DNA from 3 places in the Lysinibacillus sp. FSL R7-0073 genome. Region 2 is predicted to be linked to each of the others. Evidence: riboswitches for the same ligand, from Rfam matches in the RefSeq annotation. Region 2 holds a riboswitch; each other region holds the start of a gene.
What was found. Region 2 has a riboswitch for cobalamin ahead of metE (5-methyltetrahydropteroyltriglutamate--homocysteine S-methyltransferase). Riboswitches for the same ligand answer to the same signal wherever they lie in the genome.

Region 1 (3,201 bases), 310 kb from region 2:
TCCCCCCAAGCCGCCTACTTTCGAATCCGCCTTTCTGCTGTCCGATAATTGCAGATACCATTTTTAAAACAAGCAGTTTTTTTTGCGCTGCCAGACGCATCGAGAATCGTTGAATAGGATAGTTATGCGTGTAAGCTTGTCTGAGGTGCGTTTATTATTAGGTTGTTTATGTCAACATTTCGAATTTATAGAAGTGAATTATCCCGATTGAATTTGCGTCAGTTTTGCGTTAAAAAATGAGCGCAGGAATCCCTTGCGCTCATAACTCGTTTTTTAAATGTTACATAAATAATAACCTAAAATAAAAGTGCCGTAAATACCTTTTTAAAAAGCCGTTAATCAGTCGCTAAAGCCTATTCCCATACGGTTTCTTTCAGTATATACTCCGAATAATAGATGGGGGTGATACGGATGTTAAAAAGAAGACATTCGGTAAAGGACGTATTAGAGAAGCTAAATATTACGGACAAAACATTAACTAGTTACGCGGATTTAATGTGTGAAGTAGACGACAATTTTGCTGATTCGTTGGAAAAGACCAGAAAGTATAGCGGTAAAGAAATCGAAGTTATTCAGTATATGCTGCGTAGAAAATCCGAGGGAATTTCGAAAGAGATGGCGCGCGATGAAGCTGCTGAAGTATATTACGATCAAAGTAAATGTGAAGAAGTGCTCTCAGAATTTCAGTGTTTGTTAGATAAAATTAAGAAACGATGATTAGTAGTTTGGAAAATATTATGATATTTGACTTTAGAAAAACACTACTTTACAATTGATTTTAGTAATCTAATAGGAATGTGGAGTACACTCGATTCCTATGACAACTGAATAGCGTGTAGTAATAGGTGTAAATTGCGTGCAATTTACTTAAAAGGGAAGTCGGTGTGAATCCGACACTGTCCCGCAACTGTAAATGTGAGCGACTTTTCAGCAACCACTGTCAAATGATGGGAAGGGGAAAAGTGGCGATGACCATGAGTCAGGATACCTGCCTAGTTACGAGTACACACCATAAACCTACGAGGAATAGGAGGTGGCATGTTGACAAAACAGAATGCTCTGTTCGTCACAGTACGTCAAACGCCCAAAGTTCATGAAAGGGTTCATTTTAGAACTCCTTCGCATTTACTTAGGGTTTGTTTGGCATTGTGTGATGAAGCACATTAAAGCGAAGGATTTCCTCAAACATAGTAGGAAGTCCTTTTTGTTTTGAAAATATGTACGCAAAGGGGATGCACATAGGATGAATATTCATGCAACGACAACAGAGGAAACGCCTTTTGTAGATATGACGATTTGTAAGCAGCCACGGACAGAAATTGCCAAGAAAGCGAAAACCAGAATGGTGGTTGAATCACTAATTGATCAATTATTAGCAACGAGACTGATTCGCAACGATCGCTTTTTTGAGCAAATCTTATATAATAAAGACATTATTTGGATACAAAATGGGGAGGTAGAGGGCCATCTTTTTGCACAGGCAACGTTAACGGATCAACTGAAAACGAAGACGAATAGCTTTATGATGTATATGCCAACCAACCCTATTGTTTATGAGGTGAATGGGGAGCAGTACCACTTAATTACACGCATTGATTCAACACGAGCAAAGCCTAATCTTGACCGTCTTTCACAGGAGCCCAATCCAGTGTTAAGCGCTGCACGTGTCAATGATTTACTGTGCTCGATTGTCATTCGTTTTTATGAAACGTATATGAACGATTTAGAGCAAATTCCTCATCAGGATAAACTAATCGCATTTGTGCAGCAGGAATACACACAGTTTCTTCAAGCCGTTCAGGAATTAAATGATTATCACTTTAATTGGCATCCACGTGGGAACGGCCACGAGCTATTATTAACATTAATTGATCAACTACAAATATTAAAAAGTCAGCCTGGAAAAGTAGTTATCGACTTCACGAATACGCAAGGTTACGTGGTGGTTGAACCTGCCTATCCAGTGCACAAGCCTTCAAAGAAAGCTGTTGGTGCCATATAAAAACAAGCCCTCCATGAAGCGGAGGGCTTGCTTTATTTTTTGTATGGATATTCTATCTTCATCTGAAGTACTAGTTCAACAGATTTGCCATGCTAGTACATAAACTTAACTCTGACAATGCATGGCTGCTTGCGCCTCTTGCCAGGGGACGGAATAGCCTTTACCTTTTGCACAAAAAATGCTGGAAGAACTGTATTCAGGGTCGGCATTTTTATCATAGCCTATTTGAGTTATTACTTCTTCTGCATTATGACACACATCATAGCCATCAAATTGGAGGGTAAGCGCACCTTTCCCATTTGTATAGGCGGCAAAAATCGTGCTATAGCTCATGAAGGTCGCTACTGGTGCACGTCCTGTTAATACAACGTCTGTTTCAGTGAGTACGGGGTCGTCAAAGGTGCCAGCAGCCTGTTGAATGTCGGTCATCATACGGCCAATAAAATCATTGGAAGCCTTCATTTTAAAGCGATAATACGGCTCAAGCAGGACGTTCTGTGCTTGTTCCAGTCCTTGGCGCAGTGCTCGGAAAGTGGCTTCTCGGAAATCACCGCCAGACGTATGTTCATTATGCCCACGTCCCGTCAAGAGCGTAAAATGAATATCTGTTACTGCGTAGCCTGTGAGTAAGCCATGATGATCACGTTCAAACAAATGCTTTTCTACGAGGCGTTGGTTGCCCACTGATAAATCATCTGCATGACAGGCATTGCTAAAGGTAATTCCTGTCCCACGTTCATTTGGCTCCATTAATAAATGAATTTCTGCATAATGCTTGAGTGGCTCAAAATGTCCGTAGCCTGTAACGGTTGTCGCAATTGTTTCCATGTATAATATTTGCGGCTCTCCAAAAGAGATGTTTAATGTAAAGCGCTTCATTAAAATTTCAATCAGGACCTCTAACTGAATGACACCCATTATATGCACATGGATTTCCTGAAACTTTTCCTGCCATACGACACGCAATGATGGCTCCTCGGCCTCTAGTAGACGGAAAATCTTTAATACTTCTTTAATATGTTGTTCACCCTCATATTGAACTTTTGCCTGTAATGTAGGGACAAGCTCATAGGGCTGTGATAGCGTGTTACTGCCAATGCGATCGCCAATGTTTGCCTGGCTGAGCCCTTTAACAGCGAAGATTTCACCAGCCTCAACTTGTTGAACAGTTTCAAATCGACTGCCATTATAAAGACGAA
Region 2 (3,201 bases):
AAGCCCGTCAATTTCTCACCGAAATATTCAACCATGTCTGTCCGTTCAAATTCTCCATGAACCAGTACATCTATATCAAGATCCTCCTGCAAGTGAATCCAGCGCTTTGTTTCCAGTTCAATAAATGCTTCATAGTCTTCATTCGACAATTGTTTCTTTCGCCAAGCATTACGATTTCTCTTCACCTCATCAGATTGAGGGAAGCTGCCAATTGTCGTTGTTGGGAATAGGGGTAGTCCTAACGCCTGCTGCTGTATTTTTTGACGTTGACTAAAATCACTATGTCGCTCAAAATCCTTTGTTGATACGGATTGAGCGGCTTGCTGGATCATTTTGTTTTGACGAATTGGATGATTTTTTAGTGCTTCAATGGCCTTCATACTTGCTGAGAAATTATGACGTAGCGTTCCGTCTTGATTTTTTCTATATTTAGTGAGGTCAATAATTTCTTCGATTTTTTCATCAGCAAACGCCAGTGCTTGTTTGAGAACAGGGTCCAGCTTCTTCTTTTCAAGTGAAGTAGATATTGGTACATGTTGAAGGTTACTTGAAGGTTGAATCCACAATTCCTTAGCATCACAGAGCTTTTCAATAGCTTGAATCGTGGCGTTAGCTTCCGCTAAATTTGAACGCCATATATCACGACCATTAACAATTCCAATGGCTAAAACTTTATCTTGAGGGAAACCAAATTGTCGAAGTGACTCCATATTCCCTTTATAGCCATGTACGAAATCTAAACCAAATCCTTGGACAGGCAATGAAATCAATGTTTCATAGGAGCATAATGCTTCAAAATATGTTTGTAGCATTAGTTTTGCTGCTGGAACGGTTGTCGTTAATTGAGCATAGATTTCTTGTACTAGCTTCCGTTCTGCAGAGTCAAGTGTCGTCACTAAAGAAGGCTCTTCTAATTGAATCCACTCGGCACCTGCGTCTACTAATTCTTGAATAATCTGAGCATAGAGAGGTAATAGGGCTAATAAATATTCAACCTGTGTTAATTTATTGTAGCCCTTAGTTAGCTTATAAAATGTATAGGGGCCAATAAGTGTCGGCTTCGCAATAATTCTGAACGCTTCTTTTGCCTCTAAAAAGTCGGCCAATACCTTATTTTCTGTTAGTTGCAACGGTTGCCCTTCATATTCAGGAACAATGTAGTGATAGTTGGTATTAAACCATTTGGTCATTTCACTAGCTACTGCTGAATGATTTCCTCTCGCTACACTGTAGTAGGTATGTAAATCTACCCTTCCACCTTGCCAGTTAAAGCGCTTGGGTACTAAGCCAAACATTAAGGCTGTATCCAACATTCTATCGTATAGTGTGAAATCTCCCACTGTCACCATATCGATGCCAAGTTGTAGCTGCTTTTCAATCCGCGATAACCGAATACTTTTTAGGATTGCCTGAAAATCCTCTTCCGTTCGTTCTTGACGCCAAAATGCTTCTAACGCCTTCTTCCATTCGCGATCATCTCCGATATATGGATAGCCAATGAGTGTACTTGTATAAGTCATATTTAATCTCCCTTTCATCAATAAAGTTTATGGTTACTTGCTCTTACAAATTTGTGTCATCCCATGCTAGATTCAGTGGCTCTATATGAAAACCAGTGGACTTTGCTTTCGAATACAGAATAACAGCATGAAAAAAAGCCATTCTCCTTCTCGGAAAATGGCTGCATGGTAAAATTATTAATACAAAAACAATACGAAAAAATAGAACTTTCGTTTAAAATCATTTGTTATCGCACAGTGCCTGTTTAGTCACTATTCACCACCTATTTCCACGTAGGTATTTGGTGTGTACTAGAAATTGGCAGGTCTCCTGGCTTCTCATCAACACGCCTCACAGCCTTCCCGGTTTCCCAGTGGCATTTGTGATTTGCTCCGAATTACAGTTGCGGGACAGCGTCGGATTTGCACCGACTTCCCTTTTAAGCCAGACTTTCATCTGGCACCATTTCTTACACTATATTCAGTTATGCCCCTACTATAACATATATTTCAGAATAGTAGAAATTGTTTTTACATAAAAATTTATCTATTTACTCTGTTTTTAATTGTAAACCATCTGGCCCTTACCCTTAGTGATAATACCTTAATTATGTTTGTTGGCCTTAAGGCTTCTATATCTTCTATTTGCTACTCCGAAAAAAATCAGGTAACTAACAATGTAAAGCAGCAAAGAGTTCTATTAGTCATTAACACAATCAGGAAATCTTAGTAAAAGATGTTTACAAACAACTTAAATATAGTTATACTTACAAAGTAAACAAAAATTCTTAAGGAGGTCGAATGAAATGTTCGTTATCGTTAAATTGATGTCATTGGTAGCTACAACTTCAGTAAAAATGAAAATCACACATTCGACCAGATCGGAATGGATCGCTTAAGGTTTTTTTGTAATTAAGCATGCCCATACCGCAGGGAGAAGTGTGCCCCTGCGGTATTTTTGTGCCTTTTTTAACCGTAGGGGAGTCTCTCTACGGTTTTTTTCATTTTTCATGGCAATTTAAGGAGGTGATAATATGATATTAAACTTTTTTGTTCTCACGATAACTATTACGAAACGTGAGATCTCTCTTGAGCAAGCACTTCATAATGAAAATGTGAAAAAAATCTTTGAAGAGAACCGAAGAAAAGTAGAAAATTACATTCGTATTCGTCAATATTAATTTGGTTAATTAAAAAATATGAAAGGTGGGAATTGAAATGATTTATATGATCAAAAGACGTCATGCAGTTTTATGGCTGGAGAAAGACACAACCACCAGATGAAGTAATATAAAGTGGCAATACAGCTATTTAATATTATAATCTCCGTAAAGCTAACCCGTTCTAATCTAGGACGGGTTGCTTCAGGAGGTATTATGCACTTTTTTAAGCGATCTTCATACAACTTGATGTACTTTAAGAAAATGCGGTATTACAATAGTAGGAAAAACTAATTCTAAAAAGCGTAATTCCTCGATACTAAAATTGAATTTGCAAATTTATTAATTTCATTATTCTGCCCCGTCAGCCATCCATGTAGCTCAAAAACAGCGCCCAATTGTTGAATATCAAGTCGGTGATTTGTCTTTTGTTTGTTAAAGTAAAGCACCTCGTTACTTGAAGAACATCCAAAGTGTCCCCTTAAATTTTTTTGGTTACTTTCTACATAACTTTCAGTTATTAGTCCACATTCAGTATGGGT
Region 3 (3,201 bases), 1.1 Mb from region 2:
GCCAAGTTTTTATCGTCCAAATAAATTTGCTAAACAGCTAAATTGTCAAGTTGATGAAAACGGATCAATTATGACTGATGGGGCTGGACGAACAACAGCAGCTGGAATATATGTTGCAGGTGAAACGGAAAAGGGTGGTCCCTCTTCTTTAATGATTGCTGCTGCGGAAGGATTTAAGGCTGCTTCAAGCATAAACATGGATATAACAATAGAAAGATTTTAAGTCAATGCTTAGCTGATGAGTACATGAAATTCATCAGCTATTTTTAATATGACTAGTCAAGCTGGAGGAGAATGAACTTGGTTATGTTATACTATAAATAAATATAGAATAACTAGAAAATGTACACATTCATTATAAATTAGTTTAAAAGGGAAGAACGGTTGGTTGCCTCTCACCTGTTTGTTGAGCACATATTAGTAGTCGGCGTTATGTTATGACGAAGGAAAATTTGTGATGATCGTAAGGGAGGAGTCCTACTTTAGACTCGTACAACGAAAAAATCTACGAGGATAGGATGTATGGAGTAGGGTGCATGATTTACATCATACTCATAGCTTAAGTCATAATTGCATCTTTACTGTAAAGGAAAGATGCCTTTTTTATGAATAAAATTTCTTTAGGGCAACGTTTTTAGGTAAATAAGCGACTATTATTTTACTTCCTATTTTTTAATAAAATAATGCTATCGCTTACATAGTTCTATTTTTATATAATTATGTTTTAGTTCTTTCGTTCAAGGTTATGTCAGAAAATACGAATAGTCTCAAATTGATGAACTTTTATTTCTCGATTTACTTTTTATATAAAGGATGGTACACTTAAAACTATCGAAAAACAATATATTGTGTTCGTTTTATGTGGGTACTACTATATGTAGTTTAATAGGGAAGTTCGGTACTATTCCGACGCTGTCCCCGCAACTGTAAAGCTGACGATGATTGTAACCACTGTGCATTCGCATGGGAAGGAAATCAGAGATTGAAGCAAAGCCAGGAGACCTGCCTATATAAAACAAATTTATCATTTCTTCGGGGATTAAGAGATGGGAACGTCAGTATTTTTAGTATGTTAACGTTTCCATTTAAGCTATCTCTCTAGTAGAGGTAGCTTTTTTATTTTATGAAAAGAGGGATTACTATGAAACTTTATACGAAAACAATCTGTCCAAAATGCCTTTGGGTAAAATCTGAATTACAACGAGCAGGACTTGAAGCAGAAATTGTTAATATTGATCATGATGAACAAGCTAAACAAACAATTATAGATGCAGGTTTTTTAAGTGTGCCTGTTTTAGAGGTGGATGAAACATTTATAGGCGATGTGCAGGAAATTGTTTCTCGTATTGAGATGATTACACTATGATCGTTTACGCTAGTCGTACAGGAAATGTCCGTAATGTAGTATCTAAATTAAGGGCAGAATCTATTGAACTCTCTGAGGAATTAAGCTTGAATAAGCCTTACCTTTTAATTACATATACAGATGGCTTAGGTGACATTCCAGCAAAAGTGCAACGTTTTTTAGAAAAAAACAGAGATTTTTGTAAAGGAGTAGTTGCTAGTGGCAATAGTAACTTCGGACATAATGTATTTGGCGGTGCTGGGGAGAAAATTGCTACTACCTATCATGTACCCTTAGTGAGGAAATTAGATTTACGTGGCAATCAAACAGATTATGAAGCAATACAAACGTTTTATGAAAAGAGGGTAATGGGATGAAAACATATTTAAAGCTTAATAATGACGTTCTGAATCGTTATAGTACAACGGGGCTACTAGAGTTAGAAAAGGACCGTGAGGCTACTCGCCGCTACTTTTTAGAATATGTCAACGTACGTTTACGTTATTTTATAGATATAGAGGAAAAAATCCGCTATTTAGTTGATGAGGGATACTACGAAAAGGATTTTATCGACTTGTACGAGATGGATTTTATAAAGAAGCTGTACAAAAAAGCATATGATTATAATTTCCGTTTCCCATCATTTATGAGTGCTAGCAAATTTTATGACAGCTATGCTATGAAAAGTCGTGATGGGGAAGAAATTTTAGAAAAATATGAGGACCGTATTGTCATTATTGCCTTGTACTTAGCACAAGGGAACACTGTACTAGCAAAACGTTCTGTAGAAGCGATGATGGAAGCCTATCAGCCTGCAACACCTACTGCCTTAAATAGTGGGAAAAAAGCCCGTGGTGAATTAGTAAGTTGCTTTAAATTATCAATGGATGACTCTATGAATAGTATTGCTGAAAATATTGGTTATTGTTTAGAGCTATCACGTCTAGGCGGAGGGGTCGGGGTCAACTTAACGGATTTACGTCCTTTGGGTGATCCAATTAAAGAAATACTAAATCGTGCAAGTGGTGTTATCCCAGTTGCAAAACTATTAGAAAACTCATTTAGTTATTCCAATCAGCTCGGTCAACGAAATGGCTCAGGAGTAGTTTATTTAAATATTTTCCATGCAGATATAGAGAATTTCATTTCATCAAAAAAACCAAATGCTGATGATAAAATTCGCCTCGCAACACTATCAACAGGAATAATTATTCCAAGTATATTCTTCGATCTGATGAAACGTGATAAAGATATAGTGTTATTTAGTCCATATGATATTTATAAAGTTTATGGTAAACGAATGTCGGAAATTTCAATTTCAGAAATGTACTATGAACTACTTGATAATCCTAAAATCCGTAAAATTAAACGTTTGAATGCGCGTAGACTCTATACTGAGGTGAAAAAAGCTCAATTTGAATCAGGTTATCCTTTCGAAATTTTTGATGATAATGTCAATGACGTACATCCACTAAAAAATATCGGTCGCGTAAAAATGTCAAACCTATGTACTGAAATCTTGCAAGTGCAAGAAACTAGTATCATTACAGATCAAGATCAACCGAACGAATATGGGTTAGATGTGTCGTGTAATTTAGGGTCAATTGATATTCATGCAGCGAGTAAAGTAAATGATTTTGAAACATTAATCGATACAGCTATGCACTTATTAACGAATGTGTCACAAATGACATATATTAAAAATGTCCCATCGGTGGCAAAAGCGAATCGATTAATGCACTCAGTAGGGCTAGGTTGTATGAATCTCCATGGACATCTTGTTACGGAGGGCATCATGTATGGCTCGAAAGATTCTATTGATTTCATGGATCGCTTTATGGAAGCAATGAACTATT

Region 1: it holds a riboswitch for cobalamin, as region 2 does, so the genes downstream of both, MKY88_RS10830 (hypothetical protein) here and metE (5-methyltetrahydropteroyltriglutamate--homocysteine S-methyltransferase) in region 2, are expected to answer to the same signal.
Region 3: it holds a riboswitch for cobalamin, as region 2 does, so the genes downstream of both, MKY88_RS06695 (glutaredoxin family protein) here and metE (5-methyltetrahydropteroyltriglutamate--homocysteine S-methyltransferase) in region 2, are expected to answer to the same signal.

The regions. Positions count from the first base shown of each region.
Region 1 is NZ_JBBPAS010000001.1:2,199,660-2,202,860, forward strand. It holds gene MKY88_RS10825 (hypothetical protein) at 412-717, shown strand; cobalamin riboswitch at 827-1,010, shown strand; gene MKY88_RS10830 (hypothetical protein) at 1,244-2,002, shown strand; gene MKY88_RS10835 (translation factor GTPase family protein) at 2,108-3,201, opposite strand, start outside.
Region 2 is NZ_JBBPAS010000001.1:2,506,304-2,509,504, forward strand. It holds gene metE (5-methyltetrahydropteroyltriglutamate--homocysteine S-methyltransferase) at 1-1,520, opposite strand, end outside; cobalamin riboswitch at 1,804-1,982, opposite strand; gene MKY88_RS12380 (YrzI family small protein) at 2,534-2,680, shown strand.
Region 3 is NZ_JBBPAS010000001.1:1,407,833-1,411,033, forward strand. It holds gene MKY88_RS06690 (NAD(P)/FAD-dependent oxidoreductase) at 1-223, shown strand, start outside; cobalamin riboswitch at 847-1,024, shown strand; gene MKY88_RS06695 (glutaredoxin family protein) at 1,142-1,366, shown strand; gene nrdI (class Ib ribonucleoside-diphosphate reductase assembly flavoprotein NrdI) at 1,363-1,722, shown strand; gene nrdE (class 1b ribonucleoside-diphosphate reductase subunit alpha) at 1,719-3,201, shown strand, end outside.